Regions from separate parts of the Paenibacillus sp. NPDC093718 genome, predicted to be linked through region 2. Evidence: predicted binding sites of a transcription regulator. Region 2 holds the regulator's gene; each other region holds the start of a gene.

Region 1 (5,588 bases), on a different contig from region 2:
TCCTGCTGCCGAGGTTTCAAACGCTTCGGTCGGTTCGAATGGACCCGCGTCGTTGACCGAACCCTCCGCAGCAACAGGCCCCGTGCTATCTTCCGATTCCGAACGCCCCTTCCGGCCCTCCCGAATCATGGATTGCATCGCCTCCCCTGCCTGCTTGCCGTCCAGCGTGGCGTGGAAGTCCGCTCCGACCATGCGCACCGGCAGGAAATACTCCGGTGCCAGGATCAGGATGAGCAGTGCGGGCAGCAGCTCCAGGCTGCCGTTAATGAGGCGCAAGCCTAAGTTTACCGCAACAGATGCCACGGACAGCATCGTAAAGAAATCCAGCGCGAAGGACGACAGAAAAGCCACGCGCAGCGTCCGCATGGTAGCTGCACGATACCCCTCGCTGACCTGCTGTATGCTCTCGCTGTGCTTGCGGCTCTGTCCAAGAAACTTCAGGGTAGTCAGACCTCTCAGGGAATCTACAAAATGATTGGACAGCATCCGGTAGGATTCCAGCTGCCGCTCGGTCTGCTTTCTCGCGGCAAGTCCCACGAGGATGAGAAATACGATCAGGATCGGCATGGTCACCAGCAGAATAATGCCCGAAATCCGGTCCGTCATGAACACGTACAGCCATACCAAAGCCGGGGTAATGCCCGCCCCCATCATGCGCGGTATGGTCAGCTCCGCATATTTGCGGAACTTGCCGATGCCCTCCAGCACAAGCGTAACCACATTGCCTGTTCCTTCCGACCGGACAAAGGACGGCCCATTCCGAAACAGCTCATTAAGCAGCTGCTTCCTCAGGCTCGTGCCCGTCTCCTCGGCAAAGCGCTGCGCGATTCCTTGCTGCACGGCCGAAATGCCGTGGCGTGCCAGAAATGCAAGCAGGAACAAGGAAATGGTCTCCCCCTGCTCCTGCAGCGTTGATCCCGCAAACAGGGCGGATACGGCTTCCGCCAGCCACTTGGCTTGCAGGAGGATGGCCATGCTCTGTGCCAGGGTACATACGGCGACAAGGAAGAATACCGTCTTGGCGCCTTTGTATCCCAGCAGATCTTTTCCCATCAGTACTCCAGATGCTCCTTCTCATGTACCCGTTTGTGGAAAACGAAGTAACTCCAAATTTGATAGCCTAATACGAATGGCAGCAGCGTTACCGCCACAATCGTCATAATCTTCAGGGAATACGGTCCGGAGGCCGCATTATAAATGGTCAGGTCAAATGCTGCATTGATGGAGCTGACCATCACGCGCGGGAACAAGCCCACGAACACGGACGTTACCAGCAGGGCGATAACCGCCCCGGTCATCCCGAAAGCCCAGCCGTCCCGCTTGATGTTCATGAAATATCCGCCCAGCAGGAATGCGAGCAAAGCCAGCACCAGCAGCACGGTTAACATCACGCCACGCTTCTCGAAGATATCGGTCATGAAATACGTCATCACCCCGAATGCCACGAACAGGGCCGCTACGGGAAGCAGGAGTCTCCGGGCCATACGGCGCGCCCGTTCCTGAAGATCCCCCATCGTGCGCAATGTTGTGAACATCAAGCCATGCAGCAGGCAGAGCATCACCATCGTCAGTCCGCCAACCACAGTATAGCCATTCACAACATCAAACAATCCGGCATGCAGCTGCATCTCCTCGTTAATGGGGAGCCCCTGAATCAGGCAGGCAAAAACAACGCCGAGCAGGAATGGCGGAAGCACGCTGCCGGTGAAGATCGCACCGTCCCACACCCGTTTCCAGCGGACATCGCCCACCTTGCCGCGGAATTCAAAGGCCACCCCGCGTCCGATCAAGGCCAGCAGAAGAAAGACAAGCGGAATGTAGAATCCGCTGAACAGCGTAGCATACCAGTTCGGGAAGGCGGCGAACATGGCGCCGCCTGCCGTCAACAGCCAGACCTCGTTGGCGTCCCAGAACGGGCCGATCGAGTTGATCAGCACCCGGCGCTGGGTATCATTTTTGGCCAGCAGCTGCGTGGACATCCCGACCCCGAAGTCGAAGCCCTCCAAGAAGAAGAACCCGATAAACAATACGGCAACGAGCACAAACCACAGTTCGTTAAGAGACAGCATTGTAGCCCTCCTTATTAAACGGATCGCTTGCGTGGTGGTCATCTTCCTCCGCCGCATACGGTCCTTTCTTAATGACTTTGATGAACAGATACGCCATGACGGCTGCCAGCACCGCATAAATAGCGGTAAACATGATGAGCGAGAACAGAATCGAGCCGGCGCTGACGTTCGGTGAAACACTGTTCTCCGTGGTGATCAGTCCGAATACCGTCCAAGGCTGGCGGCCGATCTCCGTCATGATCCATCCCGACGTATTGGCAATGAACGGCAGCGAGATGCCGAACAGCATCAGTCTGAGGAACCACTTACCGGCCTTCTCGACCTTTTTACGCAGCATCAGCCACGCTCCGTACAATCCCAGCAGAATCATGATGCTGCCGGCGGCCACCATAATCCGGAAGCTCCAGAACGTAGTACGGACCGGCGGGATATAGTCTCCAGGGCCATACTCCTGCTCATACTGTGCTTGCAGCTCCTTCATTCCGATGACTTCCCCGGAAAATTTGCTGTAGGACAAAAAGCTGAGCAAATACGGGATTTTGAACTCCATCGTATTCTCCTGCTTATCCGGATCAATGGCCGCAATGACCGTCCAAGGCGCAGGATCGTCACTCGTTTCCCACAAGCTCTCGGCTGCGGCCATCTTCATCGGCTGCGTATCCACCAGATACTGCGCCTGCTGGTGACCGAATACTGCTACCAGAATGGAGGTGATGAGGCCAATCACGATGGCGATGTGAAATGATTTCTTAAAGAAATCCAAATCCTGCTTCTTCAACAGCTTGTAGGCACTCACACCTGCTACGAGGAACGCCCCGGTTGCCAAGGCTCCGAAGATCGTATGCGGGAACTCCACCAGCAGCTGACCGTTCGTAATCAGTGCGAAGAAATCGTTCATCTCCGCCCGCCCATTGTTCATCTCGAACCCGACGGGACGCTGCATGAACGAATTCGCAGCCAGAATCCAGAAGGCGGACATCAGGGTCCCGAAGGACACCAGCCAGATACTGAGCAGATGGACCTTCTTCGATAAACGGTCCCAACCGAATATCCACAGTCCGATAAACGTCGACTCGAGGAAAAACGCCAGCAGAGCTTCGATGGCAAGCGGTGCGCCAAACACGTCTCCGACAAAGCGCGAGTAATCCGACCAGTTCATGCCGAACTGGAATTCCTGCAGAATCCCTGTCACAACCCCGACCGCAAAATTAATCAGGAACAGCTTTCCCCAGAACTTGGCCATTTTCTTGTAGACTTCCTGACCTTTAACAACATACATCGTCTCCATGATGGCAATCAGAAACGCCAATCCGATGGACAACGGTACGAAAATAAAGTGAAAAATGGTTGTCGATGCGAACTGAATTCGCGCCAGCATAACCGGATCCATATCAGATACCCCTTCCTTTAGCTCACGTGATCACTTCAAATTTGATTCTTTTTGTATTGTCGCAGACCACGTCACAAAGGATTGTGATAAACATCACAATACCAGGACTGAAACCGGGGCAAAAAGTTATAAATTTGTGACGAAAATCACTAAGTGAACAACGGTATAACTGAGTACCGAAAAAATGGAACCCGCTCGCTTTCTCTGCCCGCGGCCAAAACTTTGTATTTACAAAAAAGCAGGTTCGCCATCAGGCCAACCTGCTTCGATATATCTGCACCCTTATTGAACCGCGCCAATCTCGGTCTCGATGAGCTTGAATTCCGTTACGTCCGCGATCCCGCGGTTGGTAATGCGAATTTCCGGAATCACCGGCAGCGCAATGAGCGAGAAGGTCATGAACGGGGCATGAATGAAGCATCCGAGCTCCTTCCAAGCCTCCTCCAAAGCAGCGACTTCCTCCGCTACGATCTCAACCGGACGGTCCGCCAGCAAACCGGCAATCGGCATCGCCACCTTCGCCAGCACCTTGCCGTCCCTTACCACGATCATGCCGCCTCCGCACGCCGCCAGCTCATTCGCCGCGAGTGCCATATCCTCGGCATTCGTGCCCATCACCAGCAGATTGTGACTGTCGTGCGCTACCGTGGACGCAACCGCGCCGGACTTGAGTCCGAAGCCGCTCGCAAAACCGAGTGAGATTTGCCCGGTTGCGCTGTGGCGCTCGATGCATGCCAGCTGAACCACGTCTTGATTCAGGTCCGGCTGGATGACGCCCTGCTCCACGGAGAGCACCGCGGTCATTTTGGCGGTACGGGCGCTGTTCTCGATGACGCGCACCACATTCACTTCCGTGCGCGTTGCATTGAATTTGCTGCGCAGCAGAAAGTCATCCGCAGTAAGCGAACGCTGCAGCCGAACCGAATTAAAGGCTTTTTTCGGGTATTGATATACCGGGAACGCCTTCACGAGCCGGCCGTTCTCTGCAACCACTTCGCCATCCGTGATCACAACAGAAGGTACCATGCTCAACAGATCATCAATCAGCAGAATATCCGCCGTTTTGCCAGGTGAAATGCTGCCAAGCTCCATGTCCATCCCGAAATAACGAGCGACGTTGATCGTTCCAAGCTGGATCGCCGTAACCGGGTCCACGCCCTCTTCCATAGCGCGGCGGACTACATGGTTCATATGTCCGAGTCTCAGCAGCGTCTGCGGATACACATCATCCGTAACCAGAGAAATATTGTCTGTACGAACCTTATCTTCCGTTATGACCTTAACAACTTCCTTCACATCCTGCCAAGCCGAACCCTCGCGGATCATCAGGTGCATGCCGAGGCGAACCTTCTCCAAAGCCTGCTCTCGGGTTACCGTCTCATGATCGGAGCTTACGCCGGTTGCCATATATGCCTGCAGCATCCGGTCATCCTCGGCCGGAAAATGCCCCGTCACCGTCTTGCCCGCACGCAGCGTGGCCTCGATCTCTCCGCTCATGGTCGGATCGCCGTACACGACGCCCGGAAAGTTCATCACTTCGCCAAGCCCGGCGACACCGGGCCAAGTCAGTCCTTCCTCAATGTCGGCTACGCCCAGCTGCGCCCCTGCATCCTCCAGATCAAACGTCGCCGGTACGCAGGAAGGAATGGTGGTGAACACCTTCATCGGCAGCTGCTGCCCTTCCTCGTGCATCCAGCGAACACCCTCCATGCCGAATACGTTGGCAATCTCATGGGGATCCATATAAACCCCGGTCGTTCCGCTAACGATTGCCGCCTTGGCAAACTCGGTCACGGTGAGCATTGTGCTCTCCACATGCATATGACCGTCGAGCAGACCAGGCGAGATAAACCGGCCATTCGCTTCGATCACCTGCGTCCCTTCCCCAATCGTATGATCGGCGTTGCCGATATAAGCGATGCGCCCGTACGCCATCGCCACGTCCATCCGTTCCTGAAGCTCGCCCGTGAACACATTGACCAGCGTGCCGTTTTTGATGACCAGATCGGCTGGCTCTTGTCCTAACGCAACCTTCCCCAGCTGCCGGCTGACCTCGTATCGTTTCTGTCTCTGGATTGAACTCATGATGATTGCACGCTCCCCTTTTATAATTGAACGGTAAGAATACA
Region 2 (5,588 bases):
GCGATGATTGAATATCGGTATATTGCTTATTATCCATCGCTTCAGCGACTGACAGCATCGCCTTCTCCCACCATTGATCCAGTGCTTCCGAGGAATGGTCCTCCACCAGGATTTTCAATTCCCGATTGCCAATCACAGACTTGCCTTCCTTCTTAATATGCTGAACCAAACCTTGTAAATTTGTATCTGGTGCCAAATCAAGATTCAAAGTAACGGTATTCTGTTTAATATCTATATGTGAATCCTTCACGCCGTCATATTGTGACACAACTTTGGCCAGCGGATTTTGCAAAGCCATCTGCCGATACAGAAACCATCCGCCAAAGAGAACCGATGCTGAGATCACGACAGTCAGCATGATAGGTACAATGCGTAGTTTCATGAAGTTCCTCCTTCATTTCTGTATGAAATTTTGTCTATCATGTTGCAACACAATAATACATATAACAACGATATATAGGGATGCATGTATTTTATATGCTCATTTTGTACAAGTATGAGTATATCACATCTTATATACTTTTTCATGCATGTCTGTGAAAATATTTAGAACAGTTTTTCCATTATCATTTCTGAATACGCTTACAATTATGAGAGAGAAAAAGAGAAGCCCCCTCTTAAATAGTAAGGGACGCCTCTCTTTACTTCGTTTTTTATTGATTTGGAAGAATAATGTCATTACCGATGGTGTTACCGTCTTGAAAACGATAAAACCGATAACCGCGCTGACCGTTGTGTTCATACTGCAGCTGCCAGGCATACTCGCCCTCATACATTCCAGGCAGCAACCGCTTAATTTCTACGCCAGGCAATTCGTTATAAATCTGATCCCGCATCTGGGCTTCCGACATCCCCGTATTCAACAAAACGGATTGGACAGCGTCGGCACCTTCAACAGGTACGTTGTCATCCGTAAATTTTACCCATACCATACGATCTTGATTGTCTTGATCCTTCCCGCTTATCACCCAATAGTTATTATCCTCGCCCCACACCGATTTATAGGTTTTCCCGGACGTAACCAATTGGCCATGCTGTTTGGCGGCAGCAATTGCCATTCTTTCTTCATTCCATGTATCTTTCATAACATATGAATAATAGAGCTGTAAACCAAGCAGTAACAGCAGCACGCCGGATACACTCAGCAATATCCACTTCGTTTTTTTCTTCAAATCCGTCTTCCTCGCTCCCCTTGATTATTCCCTAGAGGGTTGTAAGACGCTCAAAGGCACGCTGCGCTTCCCGGCGGATACGTTCCTCATCGAGAGTAAGACTCGCGCCATTCTTCACGACCTGCTTGCCGTCAACCCATACATGCTCAACATCCTTCGCACTGGCGGAGTAGATAGCATGAGAAATGTAATCCGTCTTCGGAAGGAAGTGCGCCTGATCCGTGTTCAATGCGATCATATCTGCCTTCATACCTACCGCAAGCGTACCAATATCCGTAAGGAAGGCTGACTTGGCTCCATATTCTGTACCCATCCGAAGCGCTTCGGATGCTGGAATCGCGGTTGGATCCCCGCTCACTCCTTTATGGATCAGTGCGGCCAGCCGCATCTCTTCAAACATATCCAGATTATTATTGCTGGCAGGTCCATCGGTACCCAAAGACACGGTGACCCCGGCTTTCAGCAGTGCAGGCACGCGAGCGATGCCGCTGGCAAGCTTCAAATTGCTGCCTGGATTATGCGAAACCATCACTTGATGTTTGGCCAGAATTTCGATTTCTTCATCGGTCAGATGAACGGCATGCGCAAGCAGCGTTGGACGGGAGAACATGCCAAGCTTCTCTAGATGCGCAACAGGCCGAAGTCCGTAGTCATTTACATTCTGAGCGACTTCCGTTTCCGTTTCGGACATATGCGTATGCAAAGGCAGATTCAAATCATGTGACGCCTGCACGAATTTTTCGATGAAATCCGGCGGGCACGTATAGGGTGCATGCGGTGAGATCATCGTCGTAATTCTACCGTCAGCCTTGCCATGCCAGTCTTTCGCGAATGCAACCGCCTCATCCAGCTTCTGCTGCTGCACCTCAGGCGGACATAATCCGATGACACCGCGTGTCAGAACGCCGCGCATTCCGGAGTCCTGCACAACCTTCGCAACCTGATCCATATGATCATACATATCCACAAATGTCGTGGTTCCGCCTTTGATCATCTCCAGCACGGAGAGTGAGGTTCCCCAGTATACATCGTCGGCCGTGAATTTGGCTTCCATTGGCCACATCTTTTCCTGAAGCCATACCTGTAGTGCCAGATCGTCGCCATACCCGCGAAGTAGCGACATGGCCGCATGACCGTGCGTGTTCACCAATCCAGGCAGGAAAAACAGATGGGTTCCGTCGATGATTTCTGTTCCCTCTTGGACAGTCGGCTCTTCTTCACCCAGGTAGGTGATCCGGTCATTCTCCACGACCATATATCCGCGTAACACGGATTTTCCTTCCTCTAGTACCGCAAACGTTCCGTTTTTAACCATCCACTTCGTTGTCGTCATGTGCTGCATCCTCCTTGCCGTTATCCAAATAATAGGCCAAACTCTGCAAATCCGTAGTAAAATCAGCCGTATGAATCCGGATATGGGATGGAGCTTTCAGGATGGTCGGCGCAAAATTCAGGATAGCCTCGATGCCTGCCGCGATAAGCTGATTCGCTACATTCTGCGCCTCAAAATCCGGAACGGTGATAATTCCGATACGAATGCCGTACTCATGAACCGTCTTCTCCAGTTCCTCCATCGGCTGTACGACCAAATTGTTAATTTTCATACCAACTTTGGGAGAATACGAATCGAAAACCGCCACAATCTTCATATTGTCCTTTAGAAATGCATTGTAATTCGATAATGCATGTCCAAGATTACCGGCCCCAATCAATGCGACATTGATCTTCTGGTCCAGCTTTAGAATCTGGCGAATTTTCTCGATCAGATAAGATACGTCATATCCGATCCCTTTCCGTCCAAAATCACCGAAATACGCTAGGTCCTTACGAATTTGAGCAGGATTGAGGTCCAGTTTCTGTCCCAATTCCTGGGAGGAAACCGTGGAGACCTCCCTTTTCTGAAGCTCATTCAAATAGCGCAAGTATACAGGTAATCTGCGGACCACGGCTTCCGAAATTTTTTCCGATTTCATGCATGCTCCCCCTAATAATAGGTTAATAACTACATTTGTTTGTGCTCGTTCATGGTTTCACTTTATTCAGCTTGATTCCCTATGCCTGCCTCTGCCTGCAGCCATTCCGAAATTCGGGGAACGATTCCCTCTGTCGGCATGTGCTCCATCTTCGGTCCCGGCAAGGAATATAAAAAATACTTCCCATAATAGGATTCAATGACCCGAGTATCGTAGACGATGACAATCCCCTTATCCTGCGCGGTCCGTACCAATCGACCAAATCCCTGTTTGAAGCGGATGACCGCTTGCGGGACCGATAGCTTCATGAACGGGTTCTTCTTCTGCTGCTGCAGCAATTCGCTCTTGGCTTCGACCAATGGGTGGTTCGGCGGCTGGAACGGCAGCCGGACGATGGCAAGGCAAGTGAGTGCCTCACCGGGTATATCTACCCCTTCCCAGAAGGAGCTGGTACCCAGCAGGACCGAAGCGCTGCTATCCTGGAATCTCCGGATTAACTTGGTTCGGCTGGTTCCGTCCATCCCTTGTCCCAGTACCGTAATATCGCTGGATGCCAGCGCCTCCTTCAAGGGCTCATGCACCTGACGGAGCATGCGGTACGAGGTGAACAGGACAAGCATGCGACCATGTGTCGCGATTGCCGTATCAGCCAATGATTGCACAAGTGTATTCACAAAGAGCGCATCCCCGACCGAGCCCTTCACGCTCGGAAAATCGCGCGGCACAACAAGGAGTGCCTGCTCCCTGTAATTAAACGGGGACGGCAGCAGAACTGTGTTCAGGTTGCCGCTATCTGCCGCTTCCTGAAGACCCAAGTTCTCGATCATGAACTGAAACGATTTGTCCACAGACAAGGTCGCCGATGTCAGGATCACGCTTTGTTTCTTGTCAAAAAACAATTCCTTTAAGTGGGTGCTGACGTCGACAGGCACCGCGTAAAGCTGCAGCGATTTGCCGCGGAAGTTGCCGTTGGCCTCCATCCAGTACACCGTACCTTCATCATTCAGGGCCATGAAGGACCTCAGGTCCTCACGGTGTGCGGCCAGGTCCTTAAACAGACCCGATAGGTCTGTCAACAGACTGTCCGCGCTGTAGTCGTCCAAATCTTCCTTCATTTCGGCGATCAGCTTGTCACCCTTGCGTACGACATCGCCCAGCGTCAGATGAATTTGATGCTCCAGCTCGGCAAGCGAATCCCAATCCTTCGGCTTCTTCAGAGGCGATAACCGAAGCGAGAATTGACCGGCATCCCCCGGGGTCGCATCTCCGCGTTCCGGAAGTAGTCCGAACAATTGATCGCTGAGCCTGTCCCAGTTCTCTTTGGCGGTGATCAGGTCCGGATAGATCCGATCGATGATGGAAGACCACTCGACAGCCTTTTCATGCGATGATGCTTGCAGCAGCTGGCGAAGAGCCGGAAGCTGACCGCTGCGGCTGTCTTTGTACATACGGGTCAACGTGTGGACAACCGAAAAATATTTCATCTGCAAGCCAAGGTGCTTGCCAGCGACGTCCTCCAAATGATGCGCTTCATCGATGACGAGACGCTCATAACTCGGAAGCAGCTGGTGATTCGCTTTCACGTCGGTGAACAGCTTCGAATGATTCGTAATGACAACATCCGCGATGCCCGCTTCATGTTTGGCCCTGTGATAATAGCATTTGCGGAACCATGGGCAGGCACGGCCCAGGCAGGAATCCGAATCACTGGAAATGGTCTCCCAGAAATCCCCTCCGCGACCGCCAAGGTTCAGCTCCTCATCATCCCCGTTCTCCGTCTGGGTCAGCCAGACCAGCATCTGCGCCGCGGTGATCACATCTTCCTTCGGGGAATGAAAATCTCTTCTATTTATTTTATGTTCAAATTTTCTCAAACACAAATAATGGCCTCTTCCTTTGAAAATAGCCGCTTTAAAAGGAAAAGGAACAACCTGGGTGAGCAGGGGAATATCCCGGTCACGCAGCTGTTCTTGAAGGTTGATCGTATGCGTGCTCACCATAACCTTCTGTTCCTGCTTCACGCTTTGATAAATCGACGGCAGCAAATACCCGAGGGATTTGCCTGTTCCCGTGCCGGCTTCGATCAATAAATGTTTATTCTCATCGAGTGCCTGCATCACTTCCTGAAACATCATGTCCTGGGCATCCCTGCTCTCGTAATGAGGCAGCGTTTCCTTTAGACGTTCACGGACATCATTCATGTATTGCTCAAAGCTTACATCAGCCAAGGGATTAGGCTCCGACTCATCCCGGACAGGCGCAATATCGTTCCAATCGTCAACTGCCATGGCAAATTGACGATAGTACGTATGGGTGTCCCCGGCTTGTACAGCCTGGAGCTCCCTGTCAGCACGGATGCCGTCAAAGAACCAGGCCAAATCGCTGTCCTCGTCGGCAAACAGGTCGCTTAAACGCTGCACGGTAAGCAGAGGAAGCTCATCAA
Region 3 (5,588 bases), on a different contig from region 2:
AAGGATTATGGATTTTGACAGCGAATTGGAAAATATCCGGACATGTAGATATCGACTTTCAGGAGGTAGGATAAAGTATGAATAAAAAAGTAATGCTGGCCTCGGCTGTATTGTTCTCCATGCTGCTGACGGCGGCTTGTTCCAATGATGAGGCTGCTCCGCCCGCAGAGACTCCGCCGGCTGTTGTGGACAGTGAGGGGACAGCTCAGACGGGGACGTCTGAAGAGCAGCCGCCTGCGGAACCAACCCAAGATGAGGACCAACCGGCCGACAACGCAGAGGTGAAGCCGATCGGCGAACCTGCCGCGGTGGGCGATACGGTGGATTATCACGGCACGGTCATTACGCTGAACGGCGTACGCGAATCCGAAGGCGATGAATACTTGAAGCCCCAGCCCGGCCATACGTTTAAGGTGGTTGACATTACCGTGAAGAACAATGGCCAGGAGCCGCTGGTCATCTCTTCGGCGCTATCTTTTTCCCTGACGGATTCGAGCGATCTTAACTATACGGTTCCCATTACGGATGACGTGAAAATGCTGGACGGTACCATTGCCCCAGGCGGCGAGCTGACAGGTGAAATACCGTACGAAGTGAAGCAGGGAGTTAAGGGACTGCAGCTGAGTTATGGCGATCCGATGAAAGAAGGAAGAGCCATTTGGGCAGTGGAATAAAAAAATAATATTGGTTTCGGATGTACGAATGATGAAAGGATTTTGCTTAGGCAAGGTCCTTTTTTCGATGTGATTGTGAAGACGCTGCTTTACATGCGGGAATGTTTTCAGTATGATTAAACCGTACAGTCGGTTTTTTAGCTGTGAGCGGTGTTCATCATCTTCACAGATTTATGTTTATTAAGAGAATCAGGTTTTGGTACGTGAATTCCGGACTATTATTTCCAAGCAAGGAGTGCTTACGTCGATGTCTTCAGAAAAAGCGCAGCGAAAGCGGGACATGATTCTGGATAAAGCAAAGGAACTGTTCATCCAGCGCGGGTATGCAGCAACATCCATGGATGAACTGGTCAAGTATACGGGTGCCAGTAAGGGAAGCATCTACTATCACTTTGAGAGCAAGGAAGATTTGTTCGTCAAGCTGCTGGCGAAGCAGAATCAGGAATGGATGGAAGCCTGGAATGATAAAAAAGCCCGTTACGCCAGCTTCGAGGAGAAGCTGTATGGCATTGCCGATCATATGGTCGATGACTTCCAGAATCCGCTCACTAAGATCGCGGAGGAATTCTATATCAATCAGCCGGAGAATAAAACGATTGTGGGTGAGATCCTGACGATCTTTCAAGGTCCGCGTACGCTCTACCGCGAGATTCTAGCGGAGGGAGCGTACGAGGGACGGATAGCGGCAGAGGATATCGACGAAATAGCCGTTATCTTCGGATCGCTACTGGACGGGTTGTCGGTTTCGTACTACGAACGGTCTCAGGAGGAATCAAGGCAGCTATACCACAAGGGAGTTGCGTTATTTTTAAACGGTGTCTTATCGAGCCAAGGATCGTAGTGTTTGAAGGATTTATCGGAAACGCTTCTGTTGATTGCAAGCGGGTGGGCGTTTCCGCATATATAATTAAACCGAATAGTCGGTTTTCTTAGGGGGATGAAACATGAGGCATTTGTTTGGCAACCGCGCGTTCGTGCTGCTGATGGTTTCGGATTTTATGCAAAATATCGGGATCTGGATCCGCAACATGGCACTGTTGTTCTTCATTATGGAAAAGAGCAACCATGACCCGATCGCCGTATCGCTGCTTACCGTAATTGAATACGCGCCGATCTTTGTGATCTCTATGGTTGGCGGCGTGCTGGCGGACCGTTGGCGCCCCAAGCGAACGATGATCTGGGGAGACATTCTAAGCTTTTTCTCCATACTGCTTATCCTGTTTGTTGTGTATGCGGGATATTGGCAGGCCGTGTTTGCGGTGACCCTGGTCTCGGCTGTCGTATCCCAATTCTCGCAGCCTTCGTCTATGAAGATCATCAAGCGCTGCTTGCCGGATGAGCATGTGCCCGCGGCCACGGCTTTGTCCCAGACCTCGATGTCGCTGTTCATCATTTTGGGACCGATGGTCGGTACGACGATTTATCAAGCTTTTGGATTGCAGGCATCATTAATCAGCTTGTTGGTTCTATTCGGCGCTTCGGCGATTGTGCTAATGTTTCTTCCTTCCAGTGTGGATGAACCCTCTAACAATTCGGAATCGACCGGTTCCTTTATGAAGGACATGAAGGCCGGCTTCACTTATATCGGTTCCAGTCGGCTGTTGAAGGTGCTGCTGGTGGTCTACGTTTTATTGGCGCTCGGCAGTGGACTTGTTCAGCCGCTTGATATCTTTGTCATCACGGAGCGTTTACAGCTGTCAATGTCCAGCGTTCAGTGGTTTACTGCGCTAGAGGGCCTAGGCATGTTAATTGGCGGCGTGCTGGCTGCTGTCATTGCGGGGAGAGTGAAAGGCAACTACTTGTTGTTCGCCGGGCTTGCCTTCCTTGGCCTCTCGACCTTTGTCGAGGTGCTGTCCCAGTGGCCGATCCTGACCGGCACGATGCGCTTCGCAACCGGGGTGCTGATGGCAATGGCGCAGACGGTTCTGATGGCCGTGATGATGCAGCAGGTGGAAGAGAAATTCATCGGTCGGCTGAATGGCGTGATGACGCCGATGTTTACCGGTATGCTGCTCATCGGCTCCGGGTTTACGGGATGGTATATGTCGGTAACCTCCATTGTGGTTGTGTATTTTACGGCAGGCGCGCTCTTCCTGCTGTCGTCCTTGATTAGCATGAAGCTTCCGATCTCGAACGTTCCGGCTCAGGAAAAGGAAACGCCTGTTAGGGTAGAGACTGTCGCCGAGGCATAGGGATAGTGGTTAGAACATGTTGCTGATAAATTGGCATATGCTGCTGGTTTAGAACGTGTTGCTTGTAAACTGGCATAAGTTTGCTGGTTTAGAACAAGAGGGCTGGTAAAAGCACCAACCAAGCGGTGTCGGGATTATCTCCGGGCACCGCATTTTTTTATATGTACCGCTGGCTCGGATCGAACGAATGCTCGATCTAAAACGTGATCAACCAGCCAGGATACAAGGAGGTCCGAACCTGACGCACATGGTCGTGATATAATTCACGTTCTTGCTTAGTAGGCTGCGGTACAATATGGGTAACTGTAACAGAAACATCAGAAGCTGCATTCGAGAGATTCTCAGGACGGAATGCGGGAGAAATGGGGGAGCGGCCATGGCCTATTACAAACCTGATCGCATTGCGGAGATCACCGTGGAGAACGGGGTAAAAAAAGCACATAACTCCGCCATGAACGTTATGATATTAGGATTTTTGGCGGGTGCTTTTATCGCGCTCGGCTTTTTGCTGGATATTCGCGTGATTTCCGGGGCGTCTGAGGCTTGGGGAGGCATCGCCGGTTTTATAGGCGCGGCGATATTTCCTGTCGGACTGATTCTTGTATTGCTCGCAGGCGGAGAGCTGTTGACGGGCAACATGATGGCCGTGTCCCTGGCCAGGTTCAAGAAGCGGATATCCACGATGGAGATGATGCGGAATTTGGCTCTCGTCACGGTAAGCAATATGGCGGGGGCGTTGTTCGTCGCTTACTTCTTCGGTCATGTGACCGGTCTGACAGGCAGCGGCGTTTATCTGGAGAAGCTGGTGGACATGGCGGGACACAAGCTGGATGACAGCTTCCTGCAGGCTTTCTTGTCGGGTATCGGCTGCAACTGGCTCGTAGCTCTCGCCGTGTGGCTGTCCTACGGATCGGACCAGATGAGCGGCAAAATTCTCGGGATCTGGTTTCCGACGATGGCGTTTGTAGCCATCGGCTTTCAGCACGTGGTGGCCAACATGTTCCTCATTCCCGCAGCGATATTTGAAGGGTATTACAGCTGGGGTGAGTATCTGATAAACTTTATTCCGGTATGGCTTGGCAATTTCGTCGGAGGCGCGCTGTTTGTGGGAGCTGCCTACGGGACCGTATATTTGAAGAAGAATGATAAGGTTGAGGACATTCCTCGCGGTGAACAAGATGCGGCGCTGTCGTCTTCGCCAGCTACCGGCACTGCTCAACAGGTTCATTCTGCGCAAAATGTTTCTTGATATCCAGAAGCCTGGTAAGCAAAGGCGGAGAAAAAAAGCTGCGATCGACCGCTCCCTTAAGAATAGGGATCGGATGATCGCAGCTTTTTTAACGTTGTTGGCGGAGCGGATTCCTTGTATAAGTCGCAGGGAACAAGCCCGCTATTTTTTAAAATGGTAAGGCACCGTCGTAATAATCATATCTCTACGATACAGTAATGCTGTACAAACAAATTCGCCATGCCGGTCTCGGGGGAGGAGACATGGGCATGGCGAATTTTTTGGGAGTGGTCCATGATTCGGCAAGGAAGAGAAAGGGTCTGGGCTCCTCTTCGTTGCTCTTGATAGGAATATACCCGGAAGGAAGTAGAGTGAATCACTGATGCAGAAAAAAATGTAAGACTTTACTGGAGATCTGATTTTCTTTTAAGATAAAGGGATATGATTCAGCGTGTACAAGGGGGAATGAACGAAATGACTGAAGCGATGATACATCAGGAAAACGGCGTGTTTCCGGCGGTCTGTCCGTTGGATTGTCCCGATACTTGCGGCCTGCTGCTGCATAAAGAGAACGGAAAAATCGTGAAGGTTACCGGTAATCGGGATCATCCGATTACGCAGGGAGCCATCTGTAATAAAGTCCGCAATATGGCACATCGGGTGTATCATCCGGAGCGCGTGCTTTATCCGCTGCGGAGGATAGGGCCCAAGGGCGAGGGGGCTTTCGAGCGAATCAGCTGGGATGAAGCGATTCAGGAGATTACCGAACGCTACAAGAAGCTGATCGAGGAGCATGGCTCTGAGAGCATTCTGCCTTACAGCTTCTACGGCAACATGGGGATATTGAGCGTGGACGGCATGGATCGGAGATTCTTCAACAGGCTGGGCGCCAGCCGCCTGAAGCAGTCGATCTGTAATTCCGCAGGCAATGAGGGCTGGAAATCCGTTATGGGGTTTAATGGAGGCACCGTCCCGGAGGATACCGTCCATGCCGATGTCATCATCGTCTGGGGCGGCAACATCGTCAGCACCAATATGCATCAGGTGGTGTTGGCAGAGAAAGCGCGCAAGGCCGGTGCCAAGGTCATTGTAATCGACGTGCATAAGAACCAGACGGGGCAATGGGCGGATTGGTTCATTCCGCTGTTTCCGGGCACGGATGCGGCACTGGCCGTCGGTCTCATGCACATCATGTTCCGTGACGGGATGGTGAACGAGGAATTCCTCCGGCAGTATACAATCGGTCATGAAGCCTTGCGTGAGCATGTGAAAGACTATACACCGGAGCATGTATCCTCCATTACCGGAATTCCAGTTGAGGATATCGAGAAGCTGGCCGAGCTGTACGGCCGGGCAGATACTTCCTATATTCATATCGGTAACGGCCTTCAGCATCACGACAATGGCGGCTTGACGGTGCGCAGCATCGCGGCGCTTCCGGCCTTGACCGGACAATGGCTGAAGCGGGGCGGAGGGGCCGCCAAATCGAATGGC
Region 4 (5,588 bases), on a different contig from region 2:
TGATTATAAACATGTTTTCGGTTTTTTCGCTCAGCAGCTCACGTACCCGGAAAAGCTGGATTTCCACCCGTCGGTTATGGAGGAGTCGCTTGACTCCTCTGACCCGGCCTATGAATCCGTCAGAACGTACTGGACGACCATGCATGAATACAGCATGGAAGAGATTGAAGAGCTGTACGTCCAGACCTTCGACTTTCAGTCGAAATCTACATTGTATATGACCTTTTATAAATTTGAGGATGGCAGGGAACGTGGTCAGATGCTCGCCAAACTTAAAGAGACGTATGAAATGTTTGGTCTGGGCATCGCGGGCTCGGAACTATCGGATTATCTCCCGCTGATGTGCGAGTTTCTATATGCAGCGAATTGGCAGGGGCGCGAGAAGGAAGCTGGAGAGAGCCTGGGTTTAATGCTGGCTGTCATGGAGGACGGCACCTATCATCTGCTTAAAGCTTTGGAGAAATATAAGAGTCCGTATCTTTATCTCATTCAAGGTCTTCGCGAGACGTTTAAAGCATGTTTCAATCAGGAGGAGGCGGCTCATGAGCATGATTAATCAGTTTCTGTGGGTCATTTTCCCCTATATCTGCCTAGCCGTGTTTATTGTCGGTCATATTTACCGTTACCGTACGGACCAGTTTAACTGGACGGCAAAATCCAGCGAGTTTATCGAGAAGAAACATCTCAAGCTGGGCAGTCTCATGTTTCATTTAGGTATCATTCCGGTTATCGGAGGGCATGTAGCAGGCTTAGCTATCCCTCAATCCTGGATGGAGTCGCTGGGGATCAGCGATCATATGTATCATATCGGAGCGGTGTACATCGGAAGCGCATTTGGCTTTCTAACGCTGGGAGGTATGGTATTGTTAACGGCCAGGCGGTTCACCATTCGTAATGTCCGAAAACTCAGCACCGCTTCCGATATGCTGGTTAATGTCCTCCTGCTGTTTATCGTATTTATGGGGATGTACAGCACGCTGGTTACAAACGCGGTACAGCCGGAATTCAATTATCGGGAAACGGTCTCCGTGTGGTTCCGTGGATTGTTTATGCTTCGTCCGGATGCTTCGTTGATGGTGAACGTGCCGCTGTCGTTTAAAATTCACATTCTGGCTGGATTCGGCATTTTTGGCTTATGGCCTTTTACCCGATTGGTGCATGTGTGGAGTGTTCCGTTGAATTATGTGGGGAGAAGATATATTCTGTATAGAAAGCACCGTAAATTTGAATCGTAGAGCGGAAGAAGGCTGTGTGGCCTTCTTTTCTACGTCAGAGGAGTAATGGAAATGAAGAATCAGCCGATCTTTAATTACCAAAGTGAAATGGATAAGCTTCGAGCCCGGTTTCAATTCGATTTCGTGTCCATGGCGTTGGTGCAGCCGGCTGAAGACCGATTTGTATTGACCTGGCAGTATGCCTCGGGAAATATAAATGAGAGGTACAAGCGTATCGTTTTACATTCCGGCAAAGGCATCGCGGGCATGGTATTTAAGACCGGAAAACCGATGCTGATTCAAAACGTGAATGCCGATATTGAATCAAGGGACTTGTATAATTATCCGATAATCGTTGCAGAGCAGTTGAAAAGCCTTGGCGCAGTACCGCTGTGGGAAGGCTCTCGCGTCAAGGGGGTTTTGCTTGTGGGATATCGCAGGGAAAACGTGCTCGATCCAAGGTCCTTTGAGTCGTTTCAGGAAGGAATAGGAACGGAATTTGGTGCTTTTTACGCCAAGGAGGTATCACAGCCTTGATTCAGATGACGGATGAGCATTTAAGCGAATTGCTTAGAAGCATGTATCAGAATAGCATGGAGGCCATTTTTTTTATCGACGAAAAGGGCAGCGTGGTGGCTATGAATCCGGCTGCGGAGAACATCCTTGACATTGATGTGATTGAGAGGATGCAGTCCGGTGCGGATGGTTCCTTCTGCCAGACCTGCAAAGGCTATACCGATGAACAGGATCTCATAACCTGCTCCACATGCTATTTAGATTATCCGCATGGGGAGTTTTCATCGTTCCAGGTCTATCTTAAGACGCGCGGCGAAGGCATCGTTCCCTATGCGGCCAGTTACCATATCATCGATGAAGCCCGCGGCATCCGGGTGATGATGCTCCTTGACCTGACGAAGCAGCAGAAAACACAGGAAATGCTGCAGCGGACGAATATGCTGAAATATGTCATCAAGGCACAGGAGGACGAGCGTAAGCGGATATCCCGCGAACTGCATGATAGCGTGGCTCAAGAGCTGCTCAGCTCACTGGTCGACCTGCGTGTCGTTAAATATATGAATGTAGGCGAGGATGTGCTCAAGAAGCTGCATCAGACCGAGGTGTCTTTAACCAGGCTTCTGGATGATATCCGGCATTTATCCGTTGAACTCAGACCTGCTTCATTAGATGATTTGGGGCTTGAGGCTGCGTTCCGCTCCCATTTTAAATGGATCGGGAAGAATTACGGAGTGCTTGTTGAATTCTCTGCGGAGCTAGCGGCAGCCCGCTACGGCAGCGAGATTGAAACGGTTGTGTACCGGGTATGCCAGGAAGCGGTGCTGAATGCCATGAAATATTCAGGAACGGACGAGGTGCATGTACGATTATGCGAAGTGAATGGCTATCTTCAGTTAACCGTCCGGGACCGTGGAGTCGGGTTTAACATGGTCATTGATGAAGCTAAGGGAACCGGGCTGGGGCTGTACGGGATGCGGGAACGCGCAGAGCTCGTCGGTGGTCAGTTTGTTTTGCTATCCGCTCCCGGCGAGGGTACGACGATTCAGCTCAACATTCCGCTTACGAATGGTGACGACAAGCCGGAGGTGATGGTTACATGAAAATTGTGATCGCGGATGATCATGCCGTGGTCCGCAGCGGATTTTCCATGATTCTGAATTACCAGGAAGATATGGAGGTCGTCGCGACGGCGGCAGACGGGATGGAGGCTTATGCCATGGTGGCGAAGCACCGGCCGAATGTGCTGTTGATGGATTTAAGCATGCCCCCCGGCGAAAGCGGACTGATTGCGACCGGCAAGATCAGCAGCGAATTTCCGGACACGAAAATTCTGATTCTAACCATGTATGATGATGACGATTACCTGTTTCATGTTTTAAAAAACGGGGCTTCAGGTTATGTGCTCAAAAATGCGCCGGATGATGAATTGATCTCCGCCATCCGTATGGTGCATAAGGGAGGGACCTATATCCATCCCCAGATGGCGACTTCCCTGGTTCGGGAGTTTATTAAGAAAGATAGTGAGAGCGCGGAGCAGGATCCGTTCAACAGTTTGTCCAAAAGGGAGATTGAGATCCTGCCTCTGATTGCCAAGGGCTATGGCAATAAGGAGATTGCGGAAAAACTTTTCGTATCGGTCAAGACGGTGGAGGCGCACAAAGCCAAAATTATGGAAAAGCTGAATTTGAAAAGCCGCCCGGAGTTAGTGGAATATGCATTGAAGAAAAAATTGCTGGATTTCTAGTCCTTACACATATATACAAGGGCGCAATAAAGGGTCCTTGCTTAAAGGAATAGGGAAGTTCCCCGGAGAGATTCAGGGAACTTCCCTATTAGCATTGTGAATAGGTGCACGTACAATAGGAGCTGGGGATCAATATGCCATTCATTACGCTTTAGAAAAGGTGATGGAAATGATCAAAAAGGTGCAGCTTCCGCTGCAAACAATGAATCTGGTGCTTGGCTTTATGGTATGGGTCATCATCTCCGCGCTCCTGCCGTTTATTCGGGAGGATATCTCCATTACGGCCGACCGCCTCGCTATTCTGACGGCTATTCCGGTGGTGCTGGGTTCGGTCCTCCGGATTCCGCTCGGCTATTACGCCAATGTGGTGGGAGCACGAATTGTTTTTATCGCCAGCTTTATCCTGCTGCTGTTTCCGGTCTATTTTATCAGCTCGGCTACATCCTTTACGCATTTGGTAATCGGCGGCTTGTTCCTGGGGATCGGGGGGGCCGTGTTCTCGGTCGGCGTGACCTCATTGCCTAAATATTATGCGAAAGAGAAGCTCGGGCTCGTAAATGGAATTTACGGGATGGGCAACATCGGTACCGCCATTACCACGTTTGCTGCACCGGTCATCGCAACTCAGATCGGATGGTCCAAAACCGTCCAGCTGTATTTGGTTCTGCTGCTGATTTTTGCCTTGCTAAATATACTCTTAGGCGACCGTAAAGAAATCAAGGTGAAAACACCGGTTATGGAACAGATCAAGGGTGTATATAAAAATGAAAAACTGTGGTTTTTCTCTCTTTTTTATTTTATTACATTCGGCTCGTTCGTAGCCTTTACGGTGTACTTGCCGAACTTCCTGGTTACCCATTTCGAGCTTGCGAAGGTGGACGCCGGGATGCGGACGGCAGGGTTCATTTTGGTAGCAACTTTATTACGTCCTGTGGGCGGCTGGCTTGCAGATAAATTTAAACCGCTGTTCTTATTAATGGGCGTATTTATAGGGCTCACCGCTGCGGCCATTCTGTTGGCATTCTCTCCGTCCATTGGCTTGTATACGGCCGGCTGCTTAACCATAGCCGTTGGTGCCGGGCTCGGAAACGGGGTTATTTTTAAACTCGTGCCCCTTTATTTCAACAAGCAGGCCGGCATTGTGAACGGTATCGTGTCCATGATGGGCGGCCTTGGCGGATTCTTCCCGCCACTGATGCTTTCCTTTATCCATTCGGCTACGGGGCAATATTCCATTGGATTCATGGCCTTATCGCAGGTTGCGCTTGCCAGCTTCGTTATTGTGGTATGGATGTACTATCAGGACAAACTTTCCGTACAATCCGAGGTGTTTAACTCCACCGGCCAGGGGATTTTGGTTACGGATCCAAGCGGAAAGATTAATGCCGTCAATCCGGCATTCACGAAGTTAACCGGATATTCGGAGGAGGAAGTACTCGGCAAGAACCCGAGCGTATTGAAATCCGGAAGACAATCACCGGCATTTTATCAGGCGATGTGGTCTGAAATCATGGAACACGGGAGCTGGCAGGGGGAGATTTGGAACCGCAGGAAGAATGGGGAAGAGTATTTGGAGCTGCTAACGATTAACGCGGTAAAGGACGAATCGGGTGACATCGTTCAGTATGTGGGTACCTTCAGCGATATTACTTATCATCCGCCTGGCCGTTGTTCGAATGGCTGAAGACATGAATCGTGACGGGTATGAGTTTATGGATTGGAGAGGGAGAGACACATGAAAAAGACGAGGTTTGTCATCCCCCGGGAGCATGGTGGCTGGGCCATGGTCAGCGTGCCCTATATCCTAGGAATGGCGGCAGCCAAGCCGGTCCTTCTGCACATTCCGCTATTTTTGGCGTGGTTAGGTTTATACATGGCATCCTATCCGTTTCTGCAATCCTTAAAGAAAACATCCCAACGTAAGACATGGATATCCTGGGGGATCGTTTATTCTCTTATCTCCGTTGCGTTCTTGATTCCGGTGCTTATCTTCAAACCGTTGATGCTCTGGTTTGCACCTGTGCTGCTCATACTGATCATGGTGAATGTTTGGCATGTCCTTCAGAAAGCGGAGCGTGCGCTGTTAAATGATATTTGCGCGATTCTGCTGTTCT

What was found. Region 2 encodes Rex, which represses fermentation and respiration genes when NADH is low (regulators of the CRP and FNR family bind a similar motif). Its sites were predicted from a motif close to TTGTGAAATATTTCACAA; they were not measured.
Region 1: a site for Rex is predicted at 3,541-3,558, ahead of ACQKPA_RS14120 (cytochrome ubiquinol oxidase subunit I). Genes of this name have one in related genera too.
Region 3: a site for Rex is predicted at 3,118-3,135, ahead of ACQKPA_RS13840 (formate/nitrite transporter family protein). Genes of this name have one in related genera too.
Region 4: a site for Rex is predicted at 3,569-3,586, ahead of ACQKPA_RS19655 (nitrate/nitrite transporter). Genes of this name have one in related genera too.

What each region holds. Positions count from the first base shown of each region.
Region 1 is NZ_JBNNUS010000004.1:272,508-278,095, forward strand. It holds gene cydD (thiol reductant ABC exporter subunit CydD) at 1-1,053, opposite strand, end outside; gene cydB (cytochrome d ubiquinol oxidase subunit II) at 1,053-2,069, opposite strand; gene ACQKPA_RS14120 (cytochrome ubiquinol oxidase subunit I) at 2,056-3,459, opposite strand; gene ade (adenine deaminase) at 3,742-5,544, opposite strand.
Region 2 is NZ_JBNNUS010000002.1:851,520-857,107, forward strand. It holds gene ACQKPA_RS09650 (hypothetical protein) at 1-382, opposite strand, end outside; gene ACQKPA_RS09655 (DUF5590 domain-containing protein) at 654-1,172, opposite strand; gene ACQKPA_RS09660 (amidohydrolase) at 1,204-2,505, opposite strand; gene ACQKPA_RS09665 (redox-sensing transcriptional repressor Rex) at 2,480-3,145, opposite strand; gene dinG (ATP-dependent DNA helicase DinG) at 3,208-5,588, opposite strand, start outside.
Region 3 is NZ_JBNNUS010000004.1:206,274-211,861, reverse strand. It holds gene ACQKPA_RS13855 (DUF4352 domain-containing protein) at 78-674, shown strand; gene ACQKPA_RS13850 (TetR/AcrR family transcriptional regulator) at 922-1,515, shown strand; gene ACQKPA_RS13845 (MFS transporter) at 1,619-2,866, shown strand; gene ACQKPA_RS13840 (formate/nitrite transporter family protein) at 3,243-4,115, shown strand; gene ACQKPA_RS13835 (molybdopterin-containing oxidoreductase family protein) at 4,569-5,588, shown strand, end outside.
Region 4 is NZ_JBNNUS010000006.1:279,022-284,609, forward strand. It holds gene narJ (nitrate reductase molybdenum cofactor assembly chaperone) at 1-556, shown strand, start outside; gene narI (respiratory nitrate reductase subunit gamma) at 543-1,235, shown strand; gene ACQKPA_RS19640 (GAF domain-containing protein) at 1,287-1,751, shown strand; gene ACQKPA_RS19645 (ATP-binding protein) at 1,748-2,830, shown strand; gene ACQKPA_RS19650 (response regulator transcription factor) at 2,827-3,474, shown strand; gene ACQKPA_RS19655 (nitrate/nitrite transporter) at 3,644-5,158, shown strand; gene ACQKPA_RS19660 (YwiC-like family protein) at 5,210-5,588, shown strand, end outside.